4 regions of the Cellulosimicrobium sp. SL-1 genome follow, and region 2 is predicted to be linked to each of the others. Evidence: riboswitches for the same ligand, from Rfam matches in the RefSeq annotation. Region 2 holds a riboswitch; each other region holds the start of a gene.
What was found. Region 2 has a riboswitch for thiamine pyrophosphate ahead of GWJ10_RS12755 (ECF transporter S component). Riboswitches for the same ligand answer to the same signal wherever they lie in the genome.

Region 1 (7,198 bases), on a different contig from region 2:
GTGCACGGGGACGCCCGTGAGGTCGCGGCCGTCCCACGCCACGGAGCCCGCGGCGACCGGCTCGAGCCCCGCGACGGCGCGCAGCAGGCTCGACTTGCCGCAGCCGCTCGGCCCGAGCAGGGCGAGCACCTCGCCGGGCGCGACGTCGAGCGTGACGCCCGCGACCGCCGTCGTGCCGGGGTCCGTGCGCGCTCCCCCGGTGCCGCGCCCGCCGTACCGCACGACGACGTCGCGCACCGCGAGCCCGGCGGTCTCCCCGGTGCCGGGGCCGGGGCGCGACGGCTCCGGCGTGCCCGCGCGCGCGGGGGCGGGGTCGGTCTGCACCATCAGAACTCTCCTCCGGGTCGGTCGCCGCGCAACCGCTCGGCGAGCAGCATCACGGTCGCGGTGAGCAGCGCGAGCACGACGCTCGCCGCGAGCGCCATGCCGTAGTTCTCGGCGCCCGGGCGCCCGATGAGCCGGAAGATCACGACCGGCAGGGTCGCGCTGTCCGGGCGGGCGAGGAACGACGTCGCGCCGAACTCCCCGAGCGAGACGGCGAACGCGAACCCGACGGCGAGGCCGAGCGAGCGCGCGGCGATCGGGCCGTCGACCGTGCGGAACACGCGCCCGGGCGCGGCGCCGAGGGTCGCGGCGGCCTCGCGCAGGCGCGGGTCGATGGCGCGCAGCGTCGGCAGGACCGTGCGCACGACGAGCGGGGTCGCGACGACCGCCTGCGCGATCGGCACGAGGAGCCCCGACGTGCGCAGGTCGACGTCGAGGCCGAGCGGCCGGTCGAGCGTGACGAGGAAGCCGAAGCCGACCGTCACCGCGGAGACCCCGAGCGGGAGCATGAACACCGAGTCGAGCACCGAGATCGCGCGCCGCCCGCCGCGCGAGCGCGGGCGCCGGGACACGACGAGCGCCACGAGACCCCCGATCACGACGGCGAGCACGGTCGCGAGCGCGGCGGTGCGCAGCGAGTTGCCCGCCGCCTCCCACACGGTGACGGACAGCGCGTTGCGCCCGCCCGTGGTGCCGAGGTTCGCGTAGTTGTCGAGGCCCCAGCCGCCGCCCGGGACGCGGAACGAGCGCACGACGAGCGTGCCGAGCGGCAGCCCGACGAGCACGGCGACCACGGCCGCGGTGAGCGCTGCGGGCGCGAGGTCGCCCGTCGGGCGGCCGTCGCGCCACAGGCGGAGCGGGTGGGCGGACGACGCCGACGACGACAGGTTGAGCGCGCGCTCGCGCCGGGCCCGCGTGCGGTTCGCGACCGTGAGCGCCGCCGCGACGACCACGAGCTGCACGACCGACAGCACCGCGGCGGTGCGCAGGTCGAGGAACTGCGTGGTCTGGATCCAGATCTCCGTCTCGATCGTCCCGTAGCGGATGCCGCCGAGCACGAGCACGACGCCGAACGCCGTCGCGCAGAAGAGGAAGACGATCGACGCGGCGCTCGCGATCGCGGGCGTGAGCGCCGGGAGCGTCACGGTGCGGAACGCGCGCCACGGCGTCGCGCCGAGGGCGCGCGCCGCCTGCTCGGCGCGCGGGTCGAGGTGCTCCCAGAGCCCGCCGACCGTGCGCACCACGACGGAGTAGTTGAAGAACACGAGCGCGACGACGATCGCGGCGAACGTCTCGTCGAGCCGCAGGAACCCGAGCGGGCCGCCCTGCACGAGCAGCGACCGGAACGCGACGCCGACGACGACGGTCGGGAGCACGAACGGCACCGTGACGAGCGCGCGCACGACCCGCCGACCGGGGAACCGGCACCGGTACAGCACGTACGCGCCGGGCACGCCGAGCAGCAGCGACAGCGCCGTGCCGAGCACGGCCTGCCAGAGCGTGAGGCCGACGATCCGCCACGTGCGGGGCTCGGAGAAGACCTCCGCGAACCCCGAGAGGTCGAGGCCGCCGTCGTCCCCGACGAACCCGCGCGCCACGAGCGTGACGACCGGCCACGCGAAGAACACCCCGAGGAACGCGAGCGGCACCGCCGCCGCCAGACCCCACAGCACCCCGCGCCCGACGCCGCCCCGCCGGACCGCCCGACCCCTCACCACGGCTCTACCTCGGGAAACCACGGTTCTCCCCTGCGCGACCACGGCTCTACCCCGCGAGGTAGAGCCGTGGTCGCCGGGGGACCGGGGGTCAGTCGACGACCGTCGCCGTCCATGCCTTGATCCACTCGTCGCGGTGCGCCGCGACGTCGGCGGGCGCGACCTCGAAGGGCTCGTCGGCGAGCGGCGCGAACTCGGCCCAGCCGTCGGGCAGCGCGACGGAGTCGTCGGCCGGGTACATGTACATCTGGTCGGCGACGTCGGCCTGGAACGTCTCGCTCACGAGGAAGTCGAGGAGCTGCTGTGCGCCCTCGGGGTTCTTCGCGTTCGCGAGCACGCCCGCGTACTCGACCTGGCGGAAGCACGTGTCGAGCAGCGCGCCCGTGGTCGACGCGGAGCCGTCCTCGGTGAGCGTGAACGCGGGCGACGTCGAGTACGACAGCACGAGCGGGCGCGGCCCCGCGCCCTCCGAGCCGGAGAAGTCCACGTAGTACGCGTCGGACCAGCCGTCGACGACCTTCACGCCGTTGGCGCGCAGGTCCGCCCAGTAGTCCTCCCAGCCGTCCTCGCCGAACGCCCCGACGGTCGCGAGGAGGAACGCGAGGCCCGGCGACGACGTCGCGGGGTTGGTCACGACGAGGAGGTCCCGGTACTCGGGCTTCGCCAGGTCCTCCAGCGTCACGGGCTCGGGGATCCCCGCGTCGGCGAACCACGCGTGGTCCACGTTGACGCACACGTCCCCGAGGTCGACGGCGGTGAGCTCGCCGCCGTCGCCGACCGCGTACGACGCGGCGGACTCCGAGACGTCCGCGGGCGTGTACGGCTCGAGGACGCCCTCGTCGATCGCGCGCGACGCGAAGGTGTTGTCGATCCCGAACACGACGTCGCCGAGGGGCGAGTCCTTCGTGAGGATCAGCTGGTTGACCAGCGCGCCCCCGTCGCCGGGCGCGACCTGCTCGACGGTGAGCCCGCTCTCCTCCTCGAACGCGGCGAGCACGTCGTCGCTCACCGCGAAGGAGTCGTGGGTCACCAGCGTGACCGTGCCCCCGATGCCCGACGACGCGTCGTCGCCCCCGGCGCCGTCACCACCCGAGCAGGCCGCGAGGGCGAGGAGCGCGAGCGTCGCGCCCACGCCGGTCGCGAGGGCCCGGCCGCGGCGGGCGACGGTGGTCGTGTGCTGCATGTGTCCTCCCTGGACGTTCAGGAGGGGTCCACCGGCCCGACGAGCCGTGCGCCGGGTGAGCGCGACGGACCGCGCGAGCAGGTGATCGAGATTCCCGACTTCCTCCACCGGTGCTAACCGGATCAGGTTCGAGGGTCTGCGGTGGTCCGCACTCTCAGCTCCTCCAGGAGCTCCCCTGTCGTTCACCGCGAGCCTACACCGGCCCCTCACCCGGAGACTCCCCTGAGAGAACCCTGAGCACCGGCGACCGCGGACCAGGGGCGGTTCGGGGCCCGCCCCCGATGCCGCGGGCACGCGCGCCGCGGGAGGGTCGGTACGGCCGCCGGGAGCCCCGGCGGCCACCACAGGACGGCGCCGCCCGGCGAGCCACGACGCTCCCGCGCAGCGGCACGACGAGAGGACGGACGAGGACGTGACGACGACAGGTGCGGCACAGCGGAGCACCCCGCGCGAGGGCCCGCCCACTGAGGGCGCTGAGGGCGCTCAGGGCGCTGCGCGACCCGCGATCGCGACCGCGCGCGGGCTGGTGAAGACGTACGGGCGCGGCGAGGCCGCGGTGCGTGCGCTCGACGGCGTGGACGTCGACCTCGAGCGGGGGCGCCTGACCGCGATCATGGGCCCGTCCGGCTCGGGCAAGTCGACGCTCCTGCACTGCCTCGCGGGGCTCGACTCCCCCACGGCGGGGACCGTCGTCGTCGACGGAGAGACCGTCTCCGCCATGAGCGAGCGCCGGCTGACGCGCCTGCGGCGGACGCGCCTGGGGTTCGTCTTCCAGTCGTTCAACCTCGTGCCGACGCTCACGGCGGAGGAGAACATCGTGCTGCCGCTCGCGATCGCGCGGCGGCCCGTCGACCGGGAGTGGTTCGACCGCGTGGTCGACGCCGTGGGCCTGCGCCCCCGGCTGGGGCATCGGCCCGCCGAGCTGTCGGGCGGGCAGCAGCAGCGGGTCGCGTGCGCGCGGGCGCTCGTGTCGCGTCCCGCGATCGTGCTCGCGGACGAGCCGACGGGGAACCTCGACTCCCGCGCCGCCGCGGAGGTCCTCGGCTTCCTGCGCGCGTCCGTGGACGACCTCGGCCAGTCCGTCGCGATGGTCACGCACGACCCGACCGCCGCGTCGTACGCCCACCGGGTGCTCTTCCTCGCGGACGGCCGCCTCGTGACCGAGCTCCACGACCCCACGCCGCAGGCGGTCCTCGACACGCTGGGCTCCCTCACGCCCGCCGCGCCGTCACCGGCGCACGCCACCCCGGCACCGACGACGGCGGCCGCCTGATGATGGGCCGGATCGCGCTGCGCGGCGTGCGCGCGCACGGCGCGCAGCTCGTCCTCTCGGTCCTCGCCGTGACGATCGGCGTCGCGTTCGTGACCGGCACGTTCGCGCTGCGCGCGATGCTCGCGACCACGTTCGACGGCATCGTCGCCTCGTCGGTCCAGGCGGACGCGTACGTGCGCGGCGCGTCCCCCGCCGGGGACGCGCTCACGTCGGCGTCCGCCCAGGTCGGCGGCGCGCGCAGCCTCGTCCCGGCGGACCTGGCGCACGACCTCGGCGCGCGCGACGACGTCGCGCTCGCGCTCCCCGAGGTGAGCGGTCCCGCGGTGCTCGTGGGCGCGGACGGGACCGCGGTCCTCGGCAGCCAGGCGCCAAGCATCGGCGTCGCCTACGACCCCCGCGACCCCGGCCCCCAGGTGGTCGACGGCCGCGCGCCCCGCGACGGCGGCGAGGTCGCGCTCGAGTCGGCGACGCTCGCGGCGTCGGGCCTCGCGGTGGGCGGCACGACCGACGTCGTGCTGGGCGACGCCGTGCGGCCCGTGCGCGTGGTCGGCGAGGTCTCGCTGTCCGCGCCGATGGCGGGCGCGACGATCGTCCTGCTCGACGCCGGGACCGCCGCCGCGACGTACGCGCCCGACGACCTCGTCCCGTCGGTCGCGCTGTACGCGGCCGACGACGTCTCCCCGGAGGCGCTGCGGGACGCCGTCGCGACCGCGCTCCCCGCGGGCGCCGAGGCGCTGACGGGGGCGGAGCTGCGCGCCGAGACGAGCGAGGCGATCACCGACCAGCTCGGGTTCGTCTCGACGTTCCTGCTGGTGTTCGCCGCGCTCGCGCTGTTCGTCGGCACGTTCATCATCACCACCACGTTCTCGATGCACGTCCGACGCCGCACGCGCGAGCTCGCGCTCCTGCGCGCGGTGGGCGCGTCGCCCGGGCAGGTGTTCGGCTCCGTGGTGGGGCAGGCGGCGGTCGTCGGGGCCGTGGGCGCGCTGCTCGGCGTCGGGGCCGGGTTCGGCCTCGCGGAGCTCGCCCGCAGCGGGCTCGGCGCCGTCGGCATGGAGCTCTCCGGCTCGCTGCCCGTCACGGCCACGGGGGTCGCCGTCCCGCTCGTGGTCGGCGTCGTCGTGTCGGTGCTCGCCGCCGCCCTGCCCGCGCGGCACGCCGCGCTCGTGCGCCCGGTGGAGGCGATGCGCGCCGACGTCGTCCGGCCCGCCGGGACGGGGCGGGCCCGTGCCGCCGCCGGGACCCTCGCGCTGCTCGCGGGCGTGGGGCTCGTCGTCGCGGCGGCCGTGGTCGGCAGCGGGGGCGCGCCCCTCCTCGGCCTGGGCGCGGCCGGCGTCGTCGCGGGCGTGCTCCTCCTCGCCCCGCTCGCGGTCGGCCCGGTGCTGACCGTCCTCGCCGCGCCGTTCGTCGCGCTGGTCCGCCCGCTCGGCGGTCTCGCGCGCGGCAACGTCACGCGCCAGCCGCGGCGGACCGCGGCGACCGCGGGCGCGCTCGTCGTCGGGATGGCGCTCGTCTCGACGACGTCCGTCCTCGCGCTGTCCACCCGCGTCTCCGTGCAGGACATCGTCGACCAGGAGACCGCGGCCGACCTCGTCGTCCGCTCGGCGATGCCGTACCTGCCCGACGGGGTCGCGGGCGACGTCCGCGCCGTGCCCGGCGTCGCGGCGGTCGACGTCACGACGTACGGGCAGGTCGTCGTCGACGGCGAGCCGCAGCTCGTCGTCGGGTTCCCCGCCGAGGGCTTCGGGCGCTCCGTACGCACGACCGCGACCGAGGGCGACCTCGCCGCGTACGCGCGGGGCGAGGCCGCCGTCATGGCGGACGCGCTCGACGAGCACGGCTGGGCCCTGGGCGACGTCCTGACGCTCGCCGACCCGGCACGGCCCGACCTCCCGGCCCGGGAGGTGCGCATCGGCGCGGTGGTCGACTCGCACGCGTTCTCCGTCGACCTGCTCCTGCCGCCCGACGTGGCGGCCGCGGTCGGCGCGACGACGACGGAGATGCTGTTCCTCGACACCGAGCCCGACGCCGACCTCGCGGCCGTGCGGGCCGGGGTGACCGACGCCGTCGCGCCGTACGTCGTGGCGTCCGTGCTCGACGCCGACGAGTTCGCCGCGGACGTCGCCGGCCAGGTCGAGTCGGTCCTCGCGATCGTCTACGCCCTGCTGGGGCTCTCCGTCCTCGTCGCCGTCCTGGGCATCGTCAACACGCTCGCGCTGTCCGTCGCGGAGCGGACGCGCGAGATCGGGCTGCTGCGGGCCGTCGGGCTCGGGCGGGCCCAGCTCGCGACGACGATCCTCATCGAGTCCGTGCTCGTCGCGGTGTTCGGCACGGCCGTCGGGCTCGCCGTGGGGACCGGCCTCGCCGCCGCGCTCCCGTCGGTGCTCGCGGACCAGGGCTTCACGACCCTCGCCGTGCCGTGGGCCCAGCTCGGCGCCATGCTCGTGCTCGCCGGCGTCGTGGGCGTCGTCGCCGCGGTGTGGCCCGCGGTGCGCGCCGCGCGCCTGCCCGTCCTGGACGCGGTGAGCCACGACTGAGCCGGGCGAGCGCGCCGGGCGACGCGTGGGCGGCGACTTCGCACTACGGTGGTCGTGCGAGCACGCCCGGCGCCGCCCGGCGCCCCGACCGACGGAGGAACCCCTCGTGGCCGACACGAACGAGACCGAGCAGACCCTGGCCCTCAAGGTCGGGACCGTCGCCCTG
Region 2 (7,198 bases):
GTCGAGCCCGCCGCCGTCCACCGGCATGCCCGCGAGCGCACCACCGTGGCCGTCGCGCGCGTCCTGCGGCGCCGGGTCGACGGCGAGGCTGCCGGCCGGGTAGGCGCCGTCCGTCGGCGGCCCTGGCCGGCGGTGCCGGTCGCCGGGTTCGCCGCGGCGGAACCGGCCCTCGACGCCCGCGGGGCCGCGGTGGCCCGCGACCCCGAACCCGCGTGCCTCGAGCATCGGCCGCACCCGGTCCCACAGCCAGGACCGGTACGCCGTCGAGGCGTACGTGCCGCGGGCGTACACGCGCTCGTACCCGGGGACGAGGCGCGGGTGCTCGCGCGCGAGCCAGCCCATGTACCACTCGCGAGTGCCGGGCTTGAGGTGCAGCGGCAGCACCGTGACGCCCGTCGCGCCCGCGTCCTTGACGGCGTCGAGCAGGTCGGTGAGCGCGCGGGTCGAGTCGGTGAGCCACGGCAGCACCGGGGCGACCATGACGCCGCACGGCAGACCGGCCTCCCGGACCGTGCGGACGAGGTCGAGCCGCGCGCGCGGCGAGGGCGTGCCGGGCTCGACGCTCGCCTGGAGCTCGGGGTCCAGGAGCGCGAGGGACACGCCGATCCCGACCTCGACGCGCGAGGCTGCGTCGACGAGCAGCGGCAGGTCGCGGCGCAGGAGCGTGCCCTTGGTCAGCACGGACAGCGGCGTGCCCGACCCGGCGAGCGCGTCGATGATGCCGGGCATGAGGCGGTAGCGACCCTCGGCGCGCTGGTACGGGTCGGTGTTGGTGCCGAGCGCGACGGCCTCGCGCGCCCAGGACGGGCGGGCGAGCTCGGCGCGCAGCACGTCGTCGACGTTGACCTTGACCACGACCTCCCGGTCGAAGTCCTCGCCCGCGTCGAGGTCGAGGTACTCGTGCGTGGGGCGGGCGAAACAGTTGTGGCTCACGACCCCCGCGGCGACGAAGTCACGCGTGCCGGTCGTGATGTCGACCAGCGCCGTCGTCTCCCCCGGCCCGTCGAGTGCTTCCAGGGAGTCGACGCGTAGTGCCTCGCCGCCGGTGACGCCCTGGCCGTCGAGGACGGGCCGCCCGTCCGCGAGCGCCGCGGCGCCCGGCCCGACGAGCACGTCGCCGAGCGCCAGGCGGGCGCGGTGCCCGGTGCCGCCGACGACGTGCCGCCACCCGCGCTCGGTGAGGAACCGGTGGTCGCCGCTCGCGACGAGGCGCGTGCCGTCGGCGAGGGTCACGCGGTAGGCGCGCTTGCGGGTGGTCCAGCGGTCGAGCACCCGGGTGCGCACGTAGCGCCGGTACGCGCCGTGCGGAGCGGTGCCGACGATCTCGTCGCCGACACGCAGCTCGCCGATCGGCCGTTGCGTGCCGTCGGCCAGCAGCACGGGCGTGGCGGGCGCGAGGCAGTAGGAGCACGCGTGGCTGCACCCGCGGTACGGGTTGACGGTCCAGCGGAACGGCATGCGCGACATCGCCGGCACCTTGGACAGCGCGCTCTTGGCCGTGACCTCGTGGAACGTGATGCCCGCGAACTCGGGCGTGCGCACGCTGCGGACGAGGCCGACCCGCTCCAGCCCGGGGAGCGCGCCGTCGTCCGCGCCGAGCGCCTGTCCGTCCCACCGCATCGCGCTATTCGAACAAACGTTCGAACGCGCTGTCAAGGGCGGGTCAGCCGTCGGCGGACCACGCCTTGAGCAGCGCCAGGTTCCCGAGGGGGATGTGGTGGCCGATGCGCGGGTGGTCCAGCGCGACACCGACGACCCCGGCCGCGCCGAAGGACGCGACGTAGTCGATCGCCGCCGGCACGGGTACCCCGAGCAGCGGCACGGAGCCTGTCTCGTCGTCCGCCAGACCGAGCGCCCGGGCCGCCTCGTCCGCGCGCGCGGCGCTGCTGTAGAGGCAGATCATGGGCCCCTGGTCCGCAGCGACGGCGTACGGACGAGGCTGGTCCTCGGACCCCCGCGCGATGAAGAACCACGTGCCGAGGCGCACCGTCTGCCGCCACAGCGCGATCTGCGCCGACGTGTCGCCCGCGGGCGCGCTCCGCACGGCCTCGTCGAGGCGGTCCAGCTCTGCGACCGCGGCGGGGTCGTTGTCTCGGGTCATGCGCACTGCCTCGTTCCTCGTGGTCGGAGCCCGTACCCGGGTCCGCGCGGGCGCCTCGTCGCCGTCACCTTCTCACGGCTGCCGGGCGTCCCGGTGGGTGAGACGCCGGGATTGTCCGGCGGCCGTCCAGGCCCTAGGGTCGGGCCGAACGCCCCCGGGGAGCGCACGAGCGCTGAGAGTGCAGGCCGGACACCCGTCCCCCCTGCAGACCCGTGGAACCTGATCTGGTTCGTACCAGCGAAGGGAGCAGGGCCGACGTCACCGTCCCCTGCGCGCTCGTGCCCGCGCCCCGCGCGTGCCGTCCGCGCGGGGGCGGCGGTGGCGCGCCGTCGTGCACCCCTCGCCCCGGGGGCCCGACGGAGGGAACCGCATGACCGAGCCCCGCACCACACCGCCCCGGGCGACCCCGCCCACCCCCACACCCGGCGCCACGCCCGACGGCGTGCCCGACGGTGCGCGGCCCGCCCCTGGTCTCCACGAGGCCGTCGCCGCTCCCCCGAGCCGTGCCCGTCGCCGCGGCCTCACCCTCCACGAGACGGTCCTCGTCGCCGTGCTGGGGGTCGTGTTCGGGTTCGTCTACTGGGCGTTCGTGCAGCTCTGGGCCCCGCTCCAGCTCGCCATGGGACCGCTCGCGGACCTCGCCGCCAACGTGCTCGCGGGCGCGTGGATCGTCGTCGGCCCCCTCGCGACGTACATCGTGCGCAAGCCGGGCGTCGGCATCCTCACCGAGACGCTCGCGGCGCTCGTCGAGGTGGTCTTCCTCGCGTCGCCCGCCGGCCCGCTGCTCGTCCTCGTCGGGCTCGTCCAGGGCGTTGGGGCCGAGATCCCCTTCGCCCTCACCCGGTACCGCCGCTACGGCTGGTGGGTCTTCGTCGCGTCGGGCGTCAGCGCGGCGCTCGTCACGTACGCGTTCAACGCGGTCCGGTTCGGCTGGCTCGGGCAGGACTACGCGATGCTCCGGCTCGGCGTGCAGGTCGTCTCGTGCGTCGTGCTGTGCGGGATCGCGGCGCGCCTCCTCGGCGACGCCCTCGCCCGCACCGGCGCGCTCGACGCCTTCGCGATCGGGGCCGACCGCCGTGGCTGAGGCACCGACCGCCGCACCGGACGTCACGCCGGACGCCGTGCCCGGCGACATGCCCTGCGACGTGCCCGACGCCGTCGCCGCCGCCGGTCTGACCGTCACCGTGGGCCACGACGGCACGCGCGTGCTCGACGACCTCACGCTCACCGTCCCCGCGGGCACCGGGCTGCTCGTGCTCGGCCCCTCGGGCTGCGGGAAGTCCACGCTGCTGCGTGCGCTCGTCGGCGTCGTGCCCCACACGCTCCCGGGGTCGGTCACGGGCGACCTGCGCGTGACGGGCGTCGACCCGCGCGACACGACCCCGGCGGCGCTCGCCGCGCGCGTCGGCCTCGTCCAGCAGCGGCCGGGCGACCAGCTCTGTCTCGCCCGCGTCGACGACGAGCTGCGGTTCGCGCTCGAGAACCGGGCGGCGGACCCGCGCACGATGGACGCCCGCGCGACCGCCGCGCTCGCCGCCGTCGGCGCGGACCATCTGCACGACCGGCCGACCCACGCGCTGTCGGGGGGCGAGGCGCAGCGCGTCGCCCTCGCGGCGGCGCTCGTCGCCGACCCCGAGCTCGTGGTCCTCGACGAGCCGACGGCGTTCCTCGACCCGGCCGCGGCGCACGAGGTCGGGACGCTCGTGGGCGGGCTCGTCCGGGCGCCCGGACGGGACGCGCCCGACACCCCCGGCCGGTCGGTCGTGCTCGTCGAGCACCGCCTCGACGACGTCGGGACCCTCCCGGCCGCGACGCTCGTGCTCGACGACACCGGCCGCGTCGTCGCGCACGGCCCCACGACCGCCGTCCTGCGCGCGCACGCCGCCACGCTCGCCGCGCTCGGGTGCTGGCTGCCGCTCGACGTCCGGCTCCGGCAGGCAGGAGCCCCGGGCACGCTCGGCGCGCCCGCGACCGACGCCTGGCTCGTCGACCTCGCGCGCGCCGCCCCCCGCACCGTCGACCCCCGCGCCGCGGACGCCGGCCCGGTCGCCCTGCGTGCCCGACGCCTCGCGGTGGACCGTGCCGCGGCAGGCCACCGGCGGCGCGGGCGGGACGAGACGCCGGTGGTGCGCGACGTCGACCTCGACGTGCACGCGGGTGAGGTGCTCGCGGTGGTGGGGCCGAACGGCGGCGGCAAGTCGACCCTCCTACGCGGGCTGGCGGGACTCGAACGGACCACGGGCGAGATCACGACGGCGCCCGGTGCGCCCGTCGCGATGGTGTTCCAGGACCCGGAGCACCAGCTCCTCGCGCGCACGGTCCGCGACGAGGTCGCCTGGTCGGCCCGGCTCGCGCGGCTCGACGGCGTCGACGGACGCGTCGCGCGCACCCTGGACGCGTTCGCCCTCGCGCACCTCGCCGACGCGAACCCGTACCGGCTCTCCGGCGGCGAGCAGCGGCGCCTTTCCCTCGCGACGGCGACGGTGCTCGACCCGCCCGTCCTCCTCGCCGACGAGCCCACGTCGGGGCTTGACCGCGCCCAGGCGGACGCCGTCGCCCACGCGCTGCGCGAGCGCGCCGACGCGGGCGGCGCGGTGGTCGTCGTCACGCACGACCTCGCGCTCGTCGCGGCCCTCGCCGACCGTGTCGCCGTCGTCGTCGGCGGCCGGCTCGTGGCGCTGGGGCCGCCCGCCACCGTGCTGGCCGACGACGCGCTGTGCCGGCGCGCCCGCCTGCGCCGTCCTCCCCTGCTCGCGTGGTGGGCCCGCACGGGCCGCCGCCACGGCGTGGACCCGGGCGCGCTCGTCCGGGCGCTCGACGCCACCGTCGGCGCCGTCGCAGCCGACCCCGCAGAGACCGCGCCCGCAGCCCTCGCGGAGGTCGCCCCGTGACCGCTCCGCACAGCACGCCCCTCGGGCGCTGGAACCCGACGGTCAAGCTCGCGACCGTCCTCGTCGTGTCGACGGGTGCGCTGCTCGTCACCGACCCGTACACCCCCGCGATCGGGTGGGTGCTCACGATCGCGGCGCTGCTGGTCGCGGGACGCGTCCCCGTGCGCACGCTCGCCCTGGCGCACGTGCCCTTCCTCGTGTTCGCGACGAGCCTGCTGGTCGTCAACGTCGCCACCCGGCCCGGCGGCGACCCGGTCGACCTGGGCCCGGTCACCGTCGGCTCCGACGGCCTGACGATCGGCGCCGGGCTCGCCGTGCGCACGCTGCTCGTCGGCGCCCTCTCGCTCACGGTCGCGGTGACGACCGACCCGGTGCACCTCATGACGAGCCTCCACCAGCACGGGCGGCTGCCCCTGACGTGGACGTACGCGGTGCTCGCGGCCCACCGGCTGCTCGTCGAGCTGCCCGACGCCTGGCACACGATCCGCTGCGCGCAGGCCGTGCGCGACCCGCGGCGGCGGCCCGGCACGCTCCCCCGGTCCCCCCGCGCGCTCGGGACCGCCGCGTTCGCCCTCCTCGTCGGCGCCGTGCGCCGGTCCGAGCGCCTGACTGTGGCGCTCGAGTCGCGCGGCCTGGGCTCCGGTCCACGCACCACGGCGCGGCCCGTCCCGCTCGGCGTGCCCGACGTCGTCGCTGCGGTCGCCGTTCTCGCCGTCGCCGCGGCGGTGGTCGTCGTCGGGGTCCGTGCGGGCTGGGTCACGGGGCTGGGCGCGCTCACGGCGTGAGGCTTGCCGGACCGCGGTCACGCAGGCTCGACGACCGCGCCCTCCGCCGGGACGCCGAGGTCCACGACGCGCGACGAGCCGTCGCGGGACCGCTCGCGGAAGCCCCGGAAGACGAGCGGCAGCCCGCGGGCGGCGAGCGCGTCCGGCGCGTCCATGACCTGCAGGTGCACGTGCGGCTGCGTCGAGTTCCCCGAGCTCCCGCACCGGCCCAGCTCGTCGCCCGCCTCGACCCGTCGGCCGGGCACGACGGCCACGGACCCGGCGCGCAGGTGCGCGAGGACGACGTACGTGCCGGGCGGGTCCAGGGCGAGCACCACGTGGTTGCCCGCGAGCGCCGCGGCACCGCCGCGCGCCCGCGCCGCCTGCGTGAGCGCGTAGCCGAGCAGCGCGATGGGCGACCGGCGGGCCTCGTGGTCGGGCTCGCCGTCGTGCACCGCGACGACGGTGCCCGCCGCCGGGGCGAGCACGGGCCGCCCGAACGCGACGAACCGTTCGGGCGGCTCGGTGCTCAGCGCGGTGCGCCAGTCGCGCACGGCGGCGGTGCGCCGCCCTCGGACGGCGACGAAGTCGATCGCGTACGTCGTCGCGAAGAGGTCGGTGCCGTGGCTCGGCACGCGGCGCGCCGGGCTGTTGCGCACGAGCCACGTCCCCTGGAAGGGCAGGGCGAGCTCGACCGGTCGCGTCACGGCGCCCTCCCCTCCCCGGTGCGGCGGGGTCAGCCCTCCGCGGGCACGACGCGCGGGAAGCGGTCCTCGGCGGGCGGCTCCCACGTCGCCGCGTCGGCGTCGACCTGCTCCCCCGAGCGGATGTCCTTCACCTGGTCGGGCGAGCGCGTGCCGTCGTCCTCGACGCGCCCGGGGAACCAGACGAACGGGATGCCGCGCCGGTCGGCGTAGCGGATCTGCTTGCCGAACTTCGCGGCCGCGGGTGCGACCTCGACCGGGACCCCGCGGGCGCGCAGCGCGTGCGCGACCGCGTCGGAGGCGTCGCGCGTCTCCTCGCTCGTGACGGCCACGACGACGGCGCTCGGCACCGACCGCGTCGCGCGCACGAGGCCGGCGGAGAGCAGGCGCGACACGAGCCGGGACACGCCGATCGACAGGCCGACGCCGGGGTAGGTGTTCGCGCCGTCGGACGCGAGCGTGTCGTAGCGCCCGCCCGAGCAGATCGAGCCGAGCTGCTCGTGGCCCACGAGCACGGTCTCGTAGACGGACCCGGTGTAGTAGTCGAGGCCACGCGCGATCTTGAGGTCGGCGACGACGACGCCCGGGGCGCGCACGCTCGCGGCCTCGATCAGCGCGCCGAGCTCGCCGAGCCCGGTCTCCAGCAGCTCGCTCTCCACGCCGTGCTCGGCCGCGAGCGCCCGCACGCGGTCGACCACGCCGGAGTCGCTCCCGCTGATACCCGCGAGCGCGAGGCAC
Region 3 (7,198 bases), on a different contig from region 2:
GTGGTCAGGTCGGCGGCCCAGGCGTCGTCGCCGTGGAGGTCCGTCAGGTGGAGCTGGTGCTCGTGGGAGAGGAACGCGGCGTCGTCGACGAGGTCCTGGAGGGCCGGGACGTCCTGGGCTGCCGTGCCGTGCGCGGTCTGCGGCTCCGTCATGGACCGACGGTAGCGGCGCGCACCGCGCCCGGCCCCCGCACGACACGCGGTGCGACGGGGACCGTCGCTCAGGCCGCGAGGAGCAGGACGTCGCCGGCGCGCGCGGTCGGACGTCGGAGCGTCTCGGCGACGGGGAGGTCCCGCACGGGCTCGCCCGCCGGGGCGACGTGCCGTGGCGCGGAGAGGGCACCGCGCTCTCGCGCGGAGGACAGCACGCGGACGGGCGCGAGCGGCCGCAGCTCCTCGCCCGTGCGGGCGACGAGATCGACGAGGCGCAGGCCGAGGGCGCCGCACACGGCGGCGAGGACCTCGGACGACGCCTCCTTGCGCCCGCGCTCCACCTCGGACAGGTAGGCGGTGGAGACGCGCGCGGCGGCCGCGACGTCGACGAGCGTGCGCCCCTGCGCGAGCCGCGCCCGCCGCAGGATCCCCCCGATGACGTGGCGCAGGAGGGGCTCCGCCCGCCCGCCCGCCCGGGAGCGGGGGCTCGGCGTCGCCCCGTCCGGCACCACGTCCGGCAGCGTGCCCGGCACCGCGCTCGTCGCGTCCATGCGTTCACGCTACCCGCGGCCCACCCGGGTGCCGAGGCACCCGGGTGGGTATCTGCTGCTGGCGTAAGGCCGGGCGCACGACGCGAGCCGGCCGCGCGCCCGGCCGGACGGGTCACCAGCGCTCGAGCGACCAGGCCATCTGCCAGAAGCGGATCTCGTGGCGGCAGCTCAGCTCGAACGCGCGCTCCATGCGCGCGCGCTCCGCCTCGCCCGCGTCCGCGGCGAGCGCGTCGAGGCGTGCGCGCAGGTCCGTGAGGACGTCCTCGGTGCGCTCGGCCGCGTAGAACTGCCACCAGCCCGCGAGCGGGTGGTCGTCGCCGAGGGCGCCGGGCGTCGTCTCGCGCTCGCCGAGCCAGAAGCGCCGCGCGGACCAGATGTAGGTCCACGGGCACGGGAGCAGCGCGGCGAGCAGCACGCCGAGCGAGTCGCGGCCGGCCGCCGTCATGTGGTCCACGTAGGCCTGCGCGCTCGGCGCGAGGCGGTGCGTCTGCGCCTCCTCGTACGTCACGCCGAGGAAGTCGCACATCGCGTGGTGCGCGTGCGACTCGTCGTCGAGGAGGAAGCCGGCCTTGTCGTGGAAGTAGGCCGCCCACGACCGGTCGGGCGCGAGGGCCATGCCGAGGCCGTAGCAGCGCAGGTAGGCCGTGAGGTACTGGTGGTCCTGGCCCACGTAGTGGCGGACCGCGGCGGGCTCGACGGAGCCGTCGCGCAGCCCGGCCAGGAAGGGGTGGTCGTAGAACGTCTCGAAGAGGTCCGCGTACCGGCGGGCGAGGTCGGCGGTGAAGCCGGTCTCCTCCTGCCGGACGAGCGCGGTCGGGTCGTGCGCGAGGACAGGGTTCAGGGTGATGGCAGCAGGCGTCGTCATGCCCACGTTCCTCCGCTCGTGCTAGCGAGATCAGGTTCGACGGGTCCGGGCGGCCGTACCGCTCGTCTCAGTCCCTCGGCCCGGGCCGTGGCCCGGGCGGGACGCCCCGCGTGGTTCGCGCCGACCCTAGCAAGGACGGCGCCGGTGCGGGAGCCCTCGCCACGGTGTGGGAATATAGTTGTAGCGACAACAAGTTGGAGTAGACATGACCACGAGCACGCCGGGCGCGCCGACCGACCGCCTCCTGTCCCCGTCCACGAGCATGGACGCCGTCACGCTGCGCGTGGGCGACCTCGAGCTCATGACCTCGTACTACACAGGCGCGTTCGCCCTCGCCCCGCTCGAGGAGCGGTCGCGCGGCGCGGAGGTGCACCGTGTGCTGGGCCGCGGCCGCACACCCATGCTGCGCCTCGTGCACACGCCCGGGCTCCCGCCCGTCGACCCGCGCCAGGCCGGCCTGTTCCACACGGCCTTCCTGTTCGACGACGGCCCGAGCCTCGCCGCGACCGTCTACCGCGCCGCGCAGGACCGCCGCGGCACGTTCGTCGGGTCGAGCGACCACCTCGTCAGCGAGGCGTTCTACTTCACCGACCCCGAGGGCAACGGCGTCGAGCTCTACACCGACCGCCCCCGCGAGACCTGGGTGCGCGAGCACGGCCAGATCCTCATGACGACGACGTTCCTCGACCCGAACGCCTACCTGCGCACGCACCTCGACCAGGAGACGTTCGACGCCGGCCCCTCGCTCGCGGGCCGCGTCGGCCACGTGCACCTCCAGGTGGGCGACGTCGCGACCGCCCACGCCTTCTACGTCGACGCCGTCGGCTTCGAGGCGACGCTCACCGGGTACAGCGGGGCGCTCTTCGCGTCCGCCGGCGGGTACCACCACCACGTCGCGATGAACGTGTGGAACAGCGCGGGTGCCGGGCCCCGCGCCGCGAGCCTCGGGCTCGGCGACGTCGCCGTCACGGTGCCGGGCCGCGAGGACCTCGACGCGCTCGTCGCGCGCCTCCGCGCCCGCGGGCTGGAGCACGCGGACGACGGCCGCTCCGTCGTCGTGCACGACCCGTGGGGCACGCGCGTGACGCTGTCCGTCCCCGGCACCACGACCGAGGAGCTGCTCGCGCGCTGAGGCGCGGCGCCCCGGGCACGGGGCGCGCGCCCGGGGCACGAGGCGCACGATGGGAGGACCCGCCGAGCGCACCGAGGAGCGACCGTGTTCCGCAGCCTCTTCCCCGTCCTCACCGTGGCCGACCTCGACCGGTCCCTCGGCTTCTACCGCGACCTGCTGCGCGGGACGGTCGAGTACGCGTTCCCCGACGACGGCCCACCCGTCTACGTGAGCGTGCGCGTGGGCGGGTCGCCGCTCGGCCTCGGGCAGGGCGACCCGCCTCCGGCGGACACTCGCGTCGTGCTGTGGGTGTACGTCGACGACTGCGACCGCGCCGTCGAGCACCTCGCGGCCGCGGGCGTGCCCGTCCTGGAGCCGCCCGCGGACCAGCCGTGGGGCGAGCGCGTCGCGCGCGTGCAGGACCCGGACGGCACCGTCGTGATCCTCGGCCAGGAGGCCGCTCCCCCGGCCGAGCCGGAGGGGCCGACGGGGCTGTCCTAGCCCGGGGAGCCCTGGCGCCTCGGAGCCGACCGCCCGTCGGCATGGTGCCCCCACCGGGACTCGAACCCGGAACACGCCGGGTTTAAGCCGGCCGCCTCTGCCAGTTGGGCCATGGGGGCGCGGGCCGAATCTACCGCGCGCGCGGGGCTCCCCGGGCCCGTCGCCACGACGGCCGCCCGCTCGGACCCGGACGCGACGAGGGGCGAGCCGCACGCGCGGCTCGCCCCTCGTCGTCGGGCACGACGGCCGGGCCGGGGGCCCGGCCGCGGCCTCAGGAGGCCTTCGCCGCCGGCGTCCGGTCGTCGGCGTCGACGGTGCCCGCACCGGACTCCGCCGCGGCCGCCGAGCCCTGCGCGGTCTGCTTGACCGGGTCGCCGTCCTTCTTGGGCGGGACGGACGCGGCGCGGAACTCCGCGCGCGGGTCGTGCAGCGAGCCGAGCGACACGAGCTCGCGGCCCATGAGGAACTGGCCGATCCAGCCGATGAAGATGCGGATCTTGCGGTTCCCCGTCGGCATCGCCATGACGTGGTAGCTGCGGTGCATGAGCCACGCGAGCGTCCCGCGGAGCTTGAACACGCCGAACAGCTCCGCGACGCCCTTGTACAGGCCGAGCGACGCGACCGTACCGACGCTCTTGTGGCGGTACTCGACCGGCGGCTCGCTGTGCAGCTCGAGCGCGAGGTTGTCGGCGAGGCGCGTGGCCTCACGGATGGCGTGCTGCGCGTTCGGCGGGCAGAACTTGCCCGGGTTCAGCACGTCCGGGACGGCGGCGCAGTCGCCCGCGGCCCACGCGTTCGGCACGACGTTGCCGTCGGCGTCCGCGACCTGGAGCGTCGGCAGCACGGTGATGCGGCCCAGCTTGTCGACCGGGAGGTCGGACGACTCCTTGAGGACCGGGTTCGCCTTGACGCCCGCGGTCCACACGATCGTGTCGGAGTCGAACTCGACCCCGGTCGAGGTGACGACGTGGCCGTCCACGCACGACGACAGGAACGTGCTGAGGTGGAACTCGATGCCGCGCTTCTTCAGCTCGTCGAGCGCGTACTGCGCCATGGGCTCGCTGAGCTCGGGCAGGATGCGGCCCGCGCCCTCGATCATGACGAAGCGGAGGTCCTTCTCCTCGATCGTCGCGTAGTTGCGCGTCGCGTAGCGGGCCATGTCCTCGATCTCGGCCAGCGCCTCGATGCCCGCGAACCCGCCGCCGACGAACGTGAACGTGAGCATGCGGCGACGCAGCTTCTCGTCCCACGTGGACGACGCGACGTCCATCCGGTTGAGCACGTGGTTGCGGACCGCGATGGCCTCCTCCACGTTCTTGAAGCCGATCGCGTTCTCCGCAAGGCCCGGGATGGGCAGCGTGCGCGACACCGAGCCGAGGCCGACGATCAGGTGGTCGTACGTGACCGAGTAGTCGTCGCCCTCCTCCGGGTGGATCGTCACGCGGCGGTCCGTGTGGTCGATCGAGACGACCTTGCCCTGGAGCACGTCGACGCCCTTGAGCGCACGGCGGTGCGGCGCGACGACGTCGCGGCCGTCGATCGAGCCCGCGGCCGCCTCGGGGAGGAACGGCGCGTACGTCATGTACGGGCGCGGGTCGACGACGACGATCGCCGCCTCGCGGCGACCGAGCTTCTTGCGCAGCCGGCGGGCGGCGTACAGACCCACGGAGCCGCCGCCGAGGACGACGACGCGGGGCACCTTGCGGGGCCGCGGCGAAGCGGTCTGGGCACGGCTGACCGAGGTCAGGTCATTCTGAGGCATGGTTCCAGAGTATTACCGGTTGCGGCACAGGCGAGCCGGAGCGTCCGCCTGACGAGCGTGACGCGCCCCACGCCGCGCGGACGGACGGGGGCAGAGGCGGGCACACGCGGGCACAGGCGACATTCCGCAGGGGCCGGGACCGGGGTGGTGCGCCGCCGTCCGCCGTGGGCGCACCACCCCGGGCCCGCCGGTCAGCCGATCGCGCCGACGACGGGCGTCGGGCCGGTCGGTGCGGGCGCCACCCCGCCCGCGGGCGGGGTCGCGGGCGCCTCCTGCGACGGCGCCGGGTCGCCCTCGGCCGGCTCGTCGGCCGGCGCCTCGCCCGCACCGCCCGTGCCCGACGACGTCTCCCCCGTCCCCACGCTCGACGGCACCGCGGTCGGCGCCTGGAGGAACGGCCACGGCATGTCGCGCGTGCGCGTCCCCGTCGCCGGGACGGGGCGGCCGTCGCCCTCGGGGTACTCGACGTCCTCCTCGGCGACCGCGCGCAGCGGGTAGACGTTCCACCGCTCGCGCCCGTCCGTCGAGACGGCGGGCTGGAAGTACCACGTGCCCTCGACGTCGGGCACCGCCCACGCCCCGGAGGCACCCTCCTCGGTGACCGTGCGGACCTGGCGGCCGCGGTCGTCGAAGACCTGGACGTCGCGGAGCGGCTCGCCCGCCGCGTCGTACACGAAGAGGTTGGACACCTGCGCGCCGTCGACCCACACGCCCGCCGTGCCCGGGGAGTCCCCGCTCCCGAACGACACGCTGCTCACGAGGCCGCTGCTCGCGTCGCTGCGGCCCTGCTCGTAGCCGCGGTCCCACGCGTACGGGCTCGACGCGCTCGCCGAGGCGGCGACGAGGACGGCGGGCACGGCCGCGACGGCCGCGGCGACCGACAGCGGACGGCCGACCTTCCGCAGCCCGCGGGTGGGCAGCCACCGGCCCCGGCCCCACTGCACGCTCACGACGACCGCGATCAGCACGACGACGCGCGCGGACAGGTCCGGCGGGAGCACGGCCACCTGGTACCCCGCGACCAGGGCGAGCAGGAGCGTCACCACGACCCAGCCGCGCAGGATCCACCACGCGGGCGTGAGGGCGCGCAGGAACTCGGCCGTCGAGGCCCACTGCGGCGACGAGGTGACGGGCTGCCAGCCCGCGCGCCAGTCCGCCGCGAGCATCTCGCCGAGCCCGGTCAGCCGACGGCGCGGGCCCCGCGCGGCGCCCGGGGCGACGGGAGGCAGGCCGGCCGCGGTGCGCAGCTCGGCGGCGTACTCGGCGGGCGGACCGAAGAACGCGACGAGGTCGAGGCCCGTGTCGTCGAGCACCTCCGCGCCGTCCGTGCCGTCTGTGCCGTCTGTGCCGGCCGGAGCGCCGTCGGACGACGCCGGAGCGGGGGCGCGGCGCGGGAGCGCGCCGGGCGCGTCGACGACCGCCTCGGCGAGGTCGGCCTCCAGCCCGTCGGCGAGCTCCTCGACCTGGTCGGGGCGCAGGTCGGCGAGGTGCGCGCGCACCTCCTGGGCGTAGGCGTGGACGTGCCCGTAGAAGGCCCGTCCGACGGGCGCGCCGGCGGGCGGCTGCGCGGGGGTCGTCGTGCTCATCAGGCGGCCACCTCTCCGGTCCGCAGCAGCGCGGACACGGTGCCCGCGAACGTCTGCCACTCCTTGCGGTGCAGGTCGAGCATGGCCCGGCCCTGCGGATTGATCCCGTAGTACTTGCGGTGCGGCCCGGCGTCGGACGGCACGACGTAGGTGGTCAGCGCCCCGCCCGCGTACAGGCGCCGCAGCGTCCCGTACACGGACGCGTCCCCCACGTCCTCGAGCCCCGCCGCGCGCAGGCGCCGCACGACGTCGTACCCGTACCCGTCCTCGGCCTCGACCGCGGCGAGCACCGCCGCGTCGAGCACCCCCTTGAGCAGCTGCGTGGTGTCCATCCGTCCCTCCGTCGGGCGTGGCCCCGGTCCGTCCCGGTGCTCGGCCACCGGGATCACGGGATGCACACTACCGTGCGATGCGCAGTACCGTGCACACGACACGCCCCTCGCCCGAAGACGCCGGAGCCCGGGCCGCGGGCACCGGGCGGCCGGTGCCACGCGACGCCGGGCTCGGCGGTCGGGCAGGAGGGGCCGCCGGGGCGACCCCGGGTCAGGCGAGCGACCAGGCGATGCCGTCGAGGATGTCGTGCTCGCTCGTCACGACCTCGGTGAGCGACCCGCCCGCGGCGGCGACGTCGTCGCGTACACGGCGCACGACCTCCGACCACACGAGCGCG
Region 4 (7,198 bases), on a different contig from region 2:
TTGGTGATGCGCGTCGAGATGACGGACAGCACGTCGTAGGGCAGGCGCGTCCAGTCGGCCGTCATCGCGTCCTCGGACGAGACGGGGCGCAGCACGATCGGGTGGCCGTAGGTGCGGCCGTCGCCCTGGACGCCGACCGAGCGGACGTCGGCGAGCAGCACGACCGGGCACTGCCAGATCTCCTGGTCGAGGCCGGCCTTCGTGAGCTCCTCGCGCGCGATCGCGTCGGCGGCGCGCAGCGTCTCGAGGCGGTCCGCCGTGACCTCGCCGACGATGCGGATGCCCAGCCCGGGGCCCGGGAACGGCTGCCGCGCGACGATCTCCTCGGGCACGCCGAGCTCGCGGCCGACCGCGCGGACCTCGTCCTTGAACAGGGTGCGCAGCGGCTCGACGAGCGAGAACTGCAGGTCGTCGGGCAGGCCGCCCACGTTGTGGTGGCTCTTGATGTTCGCCGCGCCCTCGCCGCCGCCGGACTCGACGACGTCCGGGTAGAGCGTGCCCTGCACGAGGAACTTCACCTCGGCGCCGTGCTCGCCCGCGTCCTCGACGATCTGGCGCGCCGCGTCCTCGAACACGCGGATGAACTCGCGACCGATGATCTTGCGCTTGGTCTCCGGGTCGCTGTGCCCGGCGAGCGCGGTGAGGAACCGCTCCTTCTCGTCGCGGATCACGAGGTTGACGCCCGTCGCCGCGACGAAGTCGCGCTCGATCTGCTCGACCTCGCCCGCGCGCATCAGCCCGTGGTCGACGTGCACGCACGTGAGCTGGTCGCCCACCGCGCGCTGCACGAGCGCCGCGGCGACGGCGGAGTCCACGCCGCCCGAGAGGGCGCAGATGACGCGCGCGTCGCCGACCTGGGCGCGGATCGCCGCGACCTGGTCCGCGATGACGTTGCCGGGCGTCCAGTCCGGGGCCAGGCCCGCGCCGTCGTACAGGAAGTGCTCCAGCACCGTCTGGCCGTGCGCGGAGTGCTTGACCTCCGGGTGCCACTGCACGCCGTAGAGGCGACGCTCGCGGTCCTCGAACGCGGCGACCGGCGAGCCCGACGACGTCGCGAGGACCTCGAAGCCCTCGGGCGCGCGGTGCACGGCGTCGCCGTGGCTCATCCACGTGGTCTGGTTCTGCGGCGTGCCGTCGAGCAGCACGCCCGCGGCGCACACCTCGACCTCGGTGCCGCCGTACTCGCGCAGGCCCGTCTGGGCGACCTCGCCGCCGAGGGCCTTCGCCATGGCCTGGAAGCCGTAGCAGATGCCCATGACGGGCACGCCGGCCTCGAACAGCGCCGGGTCGACGAACGGGGCACCCGTGGCGTACACGGACGAGGGACCGCCCGAGAGGATGATCGCGGCTGGGTCCTTGGCGAGCATCTGCTCGACCGTGAAGGTGTGCGGCACGATCTCGGAGTAGACCTTGGCCTCGCGCACGCGGCGCGCGATGAGCTGCGCGTACTGGGCGCCGAAGTCGACGACGAGCACGGGCCGCGGGGTCGAGGCCACCTCGGCGGTGGTGGGGGTGTCGGGAGCGGTGGCGGGTGACGTCACCCGTCCAGGATAGTCGCCGTGCGGCGGGGCTCGTCCCGCGTCTCAGGCGTCGGTGCGCACCTCGGCGCGCGCCGCGACGCGCTCGCGCAGGGCGCGGGCGGCCGCCTCCGGGTCGCTCGCCGCCGTGATCGCGCGCACCACCACGATCCGGGTCGCGCCCGCGTCGAGGACCGCGTCGAGCCGGTCCGCGTCGATCCCGCCGATCGCGAACCACGGCGTCGCGGGCCGGGTCGCCGCGACGTCGCGCAGCAGGTCCAGGCCGACGGCGGCCCGCCCCGGCTTCGTCGGGGTCGCCCACAGCGGGCCCACGCAGAAGTAGTCCACCGCCGGGTCGGCCTCCGCCGCGGCCGCCTGCGCGGCCGAGTGCGTGGACCGGCCGAGCACGGGCCCCGCGCCGAGCAGCGCCCGCACGGCCGGGACCGGCAGGTCGCCCTGGCCCATGTGCACGACCGGCGCGCCCGTGACCGACGCCACGTCCGCCCGGTCGTTCACGGCCCACAGCGCGCCGTGCTCCGTCGCGACGCGCGCGACGAGCTCCTGGAGCTCGAGCTCCCGCGCGACGTCGAGCGTCTTGTCGCGGAGCTGCACGACGTCCACCCCGCCCGCGAGCGCCGCCCGCAGGAAGTCCTCGAGGTCGCCGCGCTCCTCGCGCGCGTCCGTGCAGAGGTAGAGCCGCGCGTCGGCGAGCCGGGCGCGTGCGGCGTCCGCCGCCGACGGGGCGGGAGAGGCCGGGGTGGTGGAGGTCTCGGAGCTCACCCGCAGGAGCCTAACCTCGGCTGGCCCACGGCAGGAGGTACTGTGGCCGACAGCACGGGAGCCCCGCACGGGGCTGAGAGGGCGTCGCCGCCGACCGTCGAACCTGATCTGGGTCATGCCAGCGAAGGGAGCGCACATGAGCCTGTCCGTCCACCCGTCCGCGGGTGGCTCCGTCGTGCCCGACGGCGCGCGTGACATCGTCGTCGCGGGGGGCGGGATCGTGGGTCTCGCCGTCGCGTGGCGCGCGGCGCGCGCGAGCCTGACCGTCACGGTGCTCGACCCGGCGCCGGGCGCGGGCGCGACGCATGCCGCCGCGGGGATGCTGGCGCCGGTGACCGAGGCCGACTTCGGGGAGGAGGCCGCCCTGCGGCTCCACCTCGCGGCCGCCGCGGCGTGGCCGGCGTTCGCCGCGGACCTGCGCGCGGCGACGGGGGCGGACGTCGGGCTGCGGACCGCCGGGACGCTCACCCTCGCCTACGACGCGGACGACCTCGCGCTGCTCCGCCGCGTCCTCGCGCTGCACGCCGCGCACGGTCTCGCGTCGCACGAGCTCACCGTCGCCGACGCGCGCCGCCGCGAGCCGTACCTTGGCCCGCGCGTCGCCGGGGCGGCGTGGGCCCCCGCGGACCACGCGGTCGACCCGCGCGCGACGCACGCCGCGCTGCTCTCGGCGGTCGGCGGGCGCGACGCCGCGGGTGCGGGCTCGGCCACCGGGGCGCGCGTCGTCCGCGCGTCCGCGACCCGGCTCGTGCTCGATGCCGGGCGCGTGGTCGGCGTGCACGACGACGCCGGCCGGCTCCACCGCGCGGGTGCGGTCGTCGTCGCGGCGGGCTGGCAGTCGGGCGCCCTCCTCGCGGACGTGCCGGGCGTCGTCGTGCCCACGCGCCCGGTGAAGGGTCAGACGCTGCGGCTCGACGCCGGCCCGGACCTCGCGCTGGAGCACGTCGTGCGCGGGCTCGTGCAGGGCCGGCCGGTGTACGTCGTGCCGCGCGACGCCGAGCCGGCGGGGCCGCGCGCGGGTCACCGGGAGGTCGTCGTCGGGGCGACCACCGAGGAGAACCCGGACGACCGCCGCGCCACCGCCGGCGGGGTCTTCGCGCTCCTGCGGGACGCGCGCGCCCTCCTGCCGGGGATCGACGAGGCCGCGCTGGTCGAGGTGACGCCGCGGGGGCGTCCCGCGACCCCGGACAACCTCCCGCTCGTCGGGCCGACGGACGTCCCGGGGCTGCACCTCGCGACGGGCCACGGCCGCAACGGCATCCTGCTCGCCCCGCTCACGGCCGACGCCGTCGTCGCCGGGCTCGGCGGGCTCTCCGGCCTGGGCGGGACCGAGCCCAGGGACGACGTCGCGACCGCCCTCGCCACCGCCCGGACCGACCGCTTCGCCCGCACCGCCACGACACCGAGGTGAGACCCGTGACCGCACCCGCACCCACCGCGCTCGTCAACGGCGAGCCGTACCCGCTCGACGGCGACGTCGACCTGGAGCGGCTCGTCGCCGCGCTCGTCCCCGCCTACGTCGCCGACGGCACGCCGCAGGGCGTCGCGGTGGCCGTCGGGGACGCCGTCGTGCCGCGCGGCGCCTGGGCGACGACCGTCGTCGCGCCCGGGGACCGCATCGAGATCGTCACCGCCGTCCAGGGCGGCTGAGGAGGACCCATGACCACGACCGACGTCTCCCCCGCCACCGCGAGCGGCCCGGCCGACGCCGACGACCCGCTCGTCGTCGCCGGCACCCCGATCGGGTCGCGCCTCGTCATGGGCACCGGCGGGGCCGCGAACCTGCTCACGCTCGAGGACGCGCTCGTCGCGTCGGGCACCGCCCTGACGACCGTCGCGATGCGACGCGTCGCCGTCCGCGCCGGCGGGGACGCGAGCCCCGACGCGGGGATCTGGGCGCTGCTCGCCCGCCTCGGCATCCGCGCGCTGCCCAACACCGCCGGATGCTTCTCCGTGCGGGAGGCCGTCCTCACCGCGCACCTCGCGCGCGAGGCGTGCGGCACCGAGTGGGTCAAGCTCGAGGTGATCGCCGACGACGTGACCCTCCTGCCCGACCCGGTCGGCCTCGTCGAGGCGGCCGACCAGCTCGTGCGCGACGGGTTCGTCGTGCTGCCCTACACGAACGACGACCCGATCCTCGCGCGCCGGCTGGAGGACGTCGGCTGCGCCGCCGTCATGCCCCTCGGGGCACCCATCGGCACGGGGCTCGGCATCCTCAACCCGCGCAACATCGAGGCGATCGCCGCCGCGGCCCGGGTGCCCGTCATCCTCGACGCGGGGATCGGCACGGCGTCCGACGCCACGCTCGCCATGGAGCTCGGCTGCGACGGCGTGCTCCTCGCGACGGCCGTCACGCGCGCCGCCGACCCGGTCCGCATGGCCCGCGCGATGCGCCTCGCCGTCGAGTCGGGCCGGCTCGCCGCGGGCGCCGGGCGCATCCCCCGCCGCGAGGGCGCCCTGGCGAGCTCGTCCCCGCAAGGCCGCCTGGACCTGGCCCTCTGACCCCGTCCACCAGGCCGTCCCGGCGGGCCGAGCAGGCCATTCCGGCTCGTCCGTCGACCAGGACGCGCCACGACCACCTGGTCGACGTGCAGGGGCTAGAGGGTGGGGGTCTTCAGGGCGTCGAGGAGGGCCTGGACGCCGCCGACGACGGAGCGGGCGTCGAGGCCCGCGGCGCGGGCGGCATCGGCGACGCGGGCCGACCGGCCGCCGACCGCGCACACCACGAGCACCGGGCGGTCGGCGGGCAGGTCCGCGAGCGCCGCGGCGGCACCGGGGTCCTGCGTGCCGCCGAGGAACGCGCCGCTCGGGACGAGCGTCGCCCCGGGGAGCGGGCGCACCTGCGCCTCCCAGTCCTCGCGGACGTCGAGGAGGAAGGGTGCGGCGTCGTCGGCCCGCAGCAGGGCGGCCGCGTCGGGCGCGGACACGTCCCGCGGCGCAGCCCCCGCCGCCCCGGTCGGCCCCGCCCCGGCACCGGACACCGTCGCGGCCTGAGCCACCGGCCGGAGCCCGCAGAACGCGGCGTAGGCGTCGTCGCCCGGCAGGAGCGCGGTGACGGGCTCGCGCGTCGGGTCGGCGCGCACGATGAGCTGGCGCCACGAGAGGTCGAGGGCGTCGTAGACGGCGAGGCGGCCCAGCAGCGTGGTGCCGGCGCCGGTGACGAGCTTGATCGCCTCGGTCGCCATGACGGAGCCGACGGTGCCGCACATCGCGCCGAACACGCCGCCGGTCGCGCAGTCGGGTGCCGCGCCCGGGGGCGGCGGGACGGGGAACACGTCGCGGTAGGTGACCCCGCGCGGGCCCTGCTCCCCCGACCCCGCGGGGTCGGGACCCGCGGCGTCCGGGTGCGGGGCGTCGTCGGGCACGGCGAACCGGGGCGCGGCCCAGAAGACGCTGACCTGTCCCTGGAAGCGGTAGATCGAGCCCCAGACGACGGGCAGGCCGAGGACCTCGGCCGCGTCGGAGACGAGGTAGCGGGTCGGGAAGTTGTCGGCGCCGTCGAGCACGACGTCGTAGCCGCGCAGCACGTCGAGCGCATTGTCCGCGTCGAGCCGCAGCGCGTGCTCGACGACCTGGACGTGCGGGTTGACGTCCGCGATGCTCTCGCGCGCGGAGTCGACCTTGCGACGTCCGACGTCCGACCCGCCGTGGATGACCTGGCGCTGGAGGTTGGACGTGTCGACGGCGTCGTCGTCGACGATGCCGATCGTGCCGACGCCCGCGGCGGCGAGGTAGAGCAGCGCGGGGCTGCCGAGGCCGCCCGCGCCGACGACGAGCACGCGCGCGGCCGCGAGCCGCCGCTGGCCCTCGGTACCGACGCCCGGCAGCGCGAGGTGGCGCGCGTAGCGCTCGAGCTCCGGCGTCGAGAGCTCGGGACCGGGCGCGACGAGGGGCGCGAGCGGCGTGGTCATGCCGCGTACTGCTCCTCCAGCGCGACGAGCTTCGCGTCGGCCTCGGCGTGCACCTTCTTCTCGAGGATGAACGACATGACCGGCACGACGCCGGCGAACACCATCGTCGCGAGGCGGCCCCAGCCCCAGCGCATCTTGGTCCACAGGTCGAGCACGGTGACGAGGTACACGACGTAGATCCAGCCGTGCGCGAAGGGGATCCAGGACACGTACCGCATGATCCCGTCGACGTCGACGAACTGGCCCACGCCGTACTTGACGAGCATCTCGACGCACAGGATCAGCAGCATCACACCGGTGATGATCGCGAGGACCCGGTAGCGCGCGAGCGCGCCGCGCGCCTTGCGGATCGCGGTGCGCGCGGCCTCCGCGCTGGGGGCCGCCGCGTCGGCGGGGGCGACGACGGGCGCGTCGGTGGGGGTGGCCGGGTCCTGCGTGGTCATGGGAGAGGTCCTCGTTCCGGGCGAGACGGCCGCGGCGGTCTCCGCCGCGTGCGGTGGCGTGACGCGGTCGCCGCGTTAAACCGTCGCCGCGTGTCGGACGCCGAACCTAGGGTAGAACACCGTGCGACCCCTCCCTCTCCCCGACCCGGGGACCCCCGACCTGCGCGGCCCGTCCCGCTACCTCCTCTGGATCGCCCGGCGCCAGTGGACGGTTCTCACGGTGTCCGTGCTGCTCGGCCTCGTGAACTTCGCGTGCCAGGCGTTCCAGCCGTACATGCTCGGCCGCGCGCTCGACGAGGGGCTCACCGCCGGGTTCGGTGCCGAGCTGTGGCGCTGGGCGGGCCTCCTGCTCGCGCTGGGCCTGGGCATCGTCGTCACGGGCGTGACGCAGCACCGGTTCGACATCGCGAACTGGCTGCGCTCGGCGCTCACGACGTCGCAGCTCGTGGGCGACGTCACGGCCCGCTCGGGCGACGCGATCACCGAGGAGCTCCCGACGGGCGAGGTCGTGTCCACCGTCGCGAGCGACGCGATGCGCGTCGGCCAG

Region 1: another riboswitch for thiamine pyrophosphate. It lies ahead of GWJ10_RS17550 (thiamine ABC transporter substrate-binding protein); the one in region 2 lies ahead of GWJ10_RS12755 (ECF transporter S component).
Region 3: another riboswitch for thiamine pyrophosphate. It lies ahead of GWJ10_RS14320 (TenA family protein); the one in region 2 lies ahead of GWJ10_RS12755 (ECF transporter S component).
Region 4: another riboswitch for thiamine pyrophosphate. It lies ahead of thiO (glycine oxidase ThiO); the one in region 2 lies ahead of GWJ10_RS12755 (ECF transporter S component).

The regions. Positions count from the first base shown of each region.
Region 1 is NZ_JAACJC010000012.1:30,909-38,106, forward strand. Features, by position in the region: gene GWJ10_RS17540 (ABC transporter ATP-binding protein) at 1-327, opposite strand, end outside; gene GWJ10_RS17545 (iron ABC transporter permease) at 327-2,042, opposite strand; gene GWJ10_RS17550 (thiamine ABC transporter substrate-binding protein) at 2,131-3,222, opposite strand; TPP riboswitch at 3,305-3,409, opposite strand; gene GWJ10_RS17555 (ABC transporter ATP-binding protein) at 3,728-4,495, shown strand; gene GWJ10_RS17560 (ABC transporter permease) at 4,495-7,032, shown strand; gene GWJ10_RS17565 (DUF4235 domain-containing protein) at 7,139-7,198, shown strand, end outside.
Region 2 is NZ_JAACJC010000007.1:157,882-165,079, reverse strand. Features, by position in the region: gene GWJ10_RS12765 (Rv2578c family radical SAM protein) at 1-1,620, opposite strand, end outside; gene GWJ10_RS12760 (hypothetical protein) at 1,664-2,101, opposite strand; TPP riboswitch at 2,247-2,366, shown strand; gene GWJ10_RS12755 (ECF transporter S component) at 2,472-3,185, shown strand; gene GWJ10_RS12750 (ABC transporter ATP-binding protein) at 3,178-4,992, shown strand; gene GWJ10_RS12745 (energy-coupling factor transporter transmembrane component T) at 4,989-5,777, shown strand; gene GWJ10_RS12740 (M23 family metallopeptidase) at 5,795-6,463, opposite strand; gene hisS (histidine--tRNA ligase) at 6,493-7,198, opposite strand, start outside.
Region 3 is NZ_JAACJC010000008.1:243,558-250,755, reverse strand. Features, by position in the region: gene GWJ10_RS14330 (DUF6882 domain-containing protein) at 1-152, opposite strand, end outside; gene GWJ10_RS20025 (helix-turn-helix transcriptional regulator) at 221-703, opposite strand; gene GWJ10_RS14320 (TenA family protein) at 816-1,568, opposite strand; TPP riboswitch at 1,559-1,687, opposite strand; gene GWJ10_RS14315 (VOC family protein) at 1,774-2,700, shown strand; gene GWJ10_RS14310 (VOC family protein) at 2,785-3,180, shown strand; tRNA gene GWJ10_RS14305 (tRNA-Leu) at 3,223-3,299, opposite strand; gene GWJ10_RS14300 (NAD(P)/FAD-dependent oxidoreductase) at 3,452-4,942, opposite strand; gene GWJ10_RS14295 (hypothetical protein) at 5,134-6,528, opposite strand; gene GWJ10_RS14290 (PadR family transcriptional regulator) at 6,528-6,860, opposite strand; gene GWJ10_RS14285 (Ppx/GppA phosphatase family protein) at 7,072-7,198, opposite strand, start outside.
Region 4 is NZ_JAACJC010000001.1:151,666-158,863, reverse strand. Features, by position in the region: gene guaA (glutamine-hydrolyzing GMP synthase) at 1-1,541, opposite strand, end outside; gene thiE (thiamine phosphate synthase) at 1,584-2,297, opposite strand; TPP riboswitch at 2,342-2,444, shown strand; gene thiO (glycine oxidase ThiO) at 2,434-3,708, shown strand; gene thiS (sulfur carrier protein ThiS) at 3,714-3,947, shown strand; gene GWJ10_RS00740 (thiazole synthase) at 3,957-4,799, shown strand; gene GWJ10_RS00735 (ThiF family adenylyltransferase) at 4,895-6,208, opposite strand; gene GWJ10_RS00730 (DUF3817 domain-containing protein) at 6,205-6,651, opposite strand; gene GWJ10_RS00725 (ABC transporter ATP-binding protein) at 6,773-7,198, shown strand, end outside.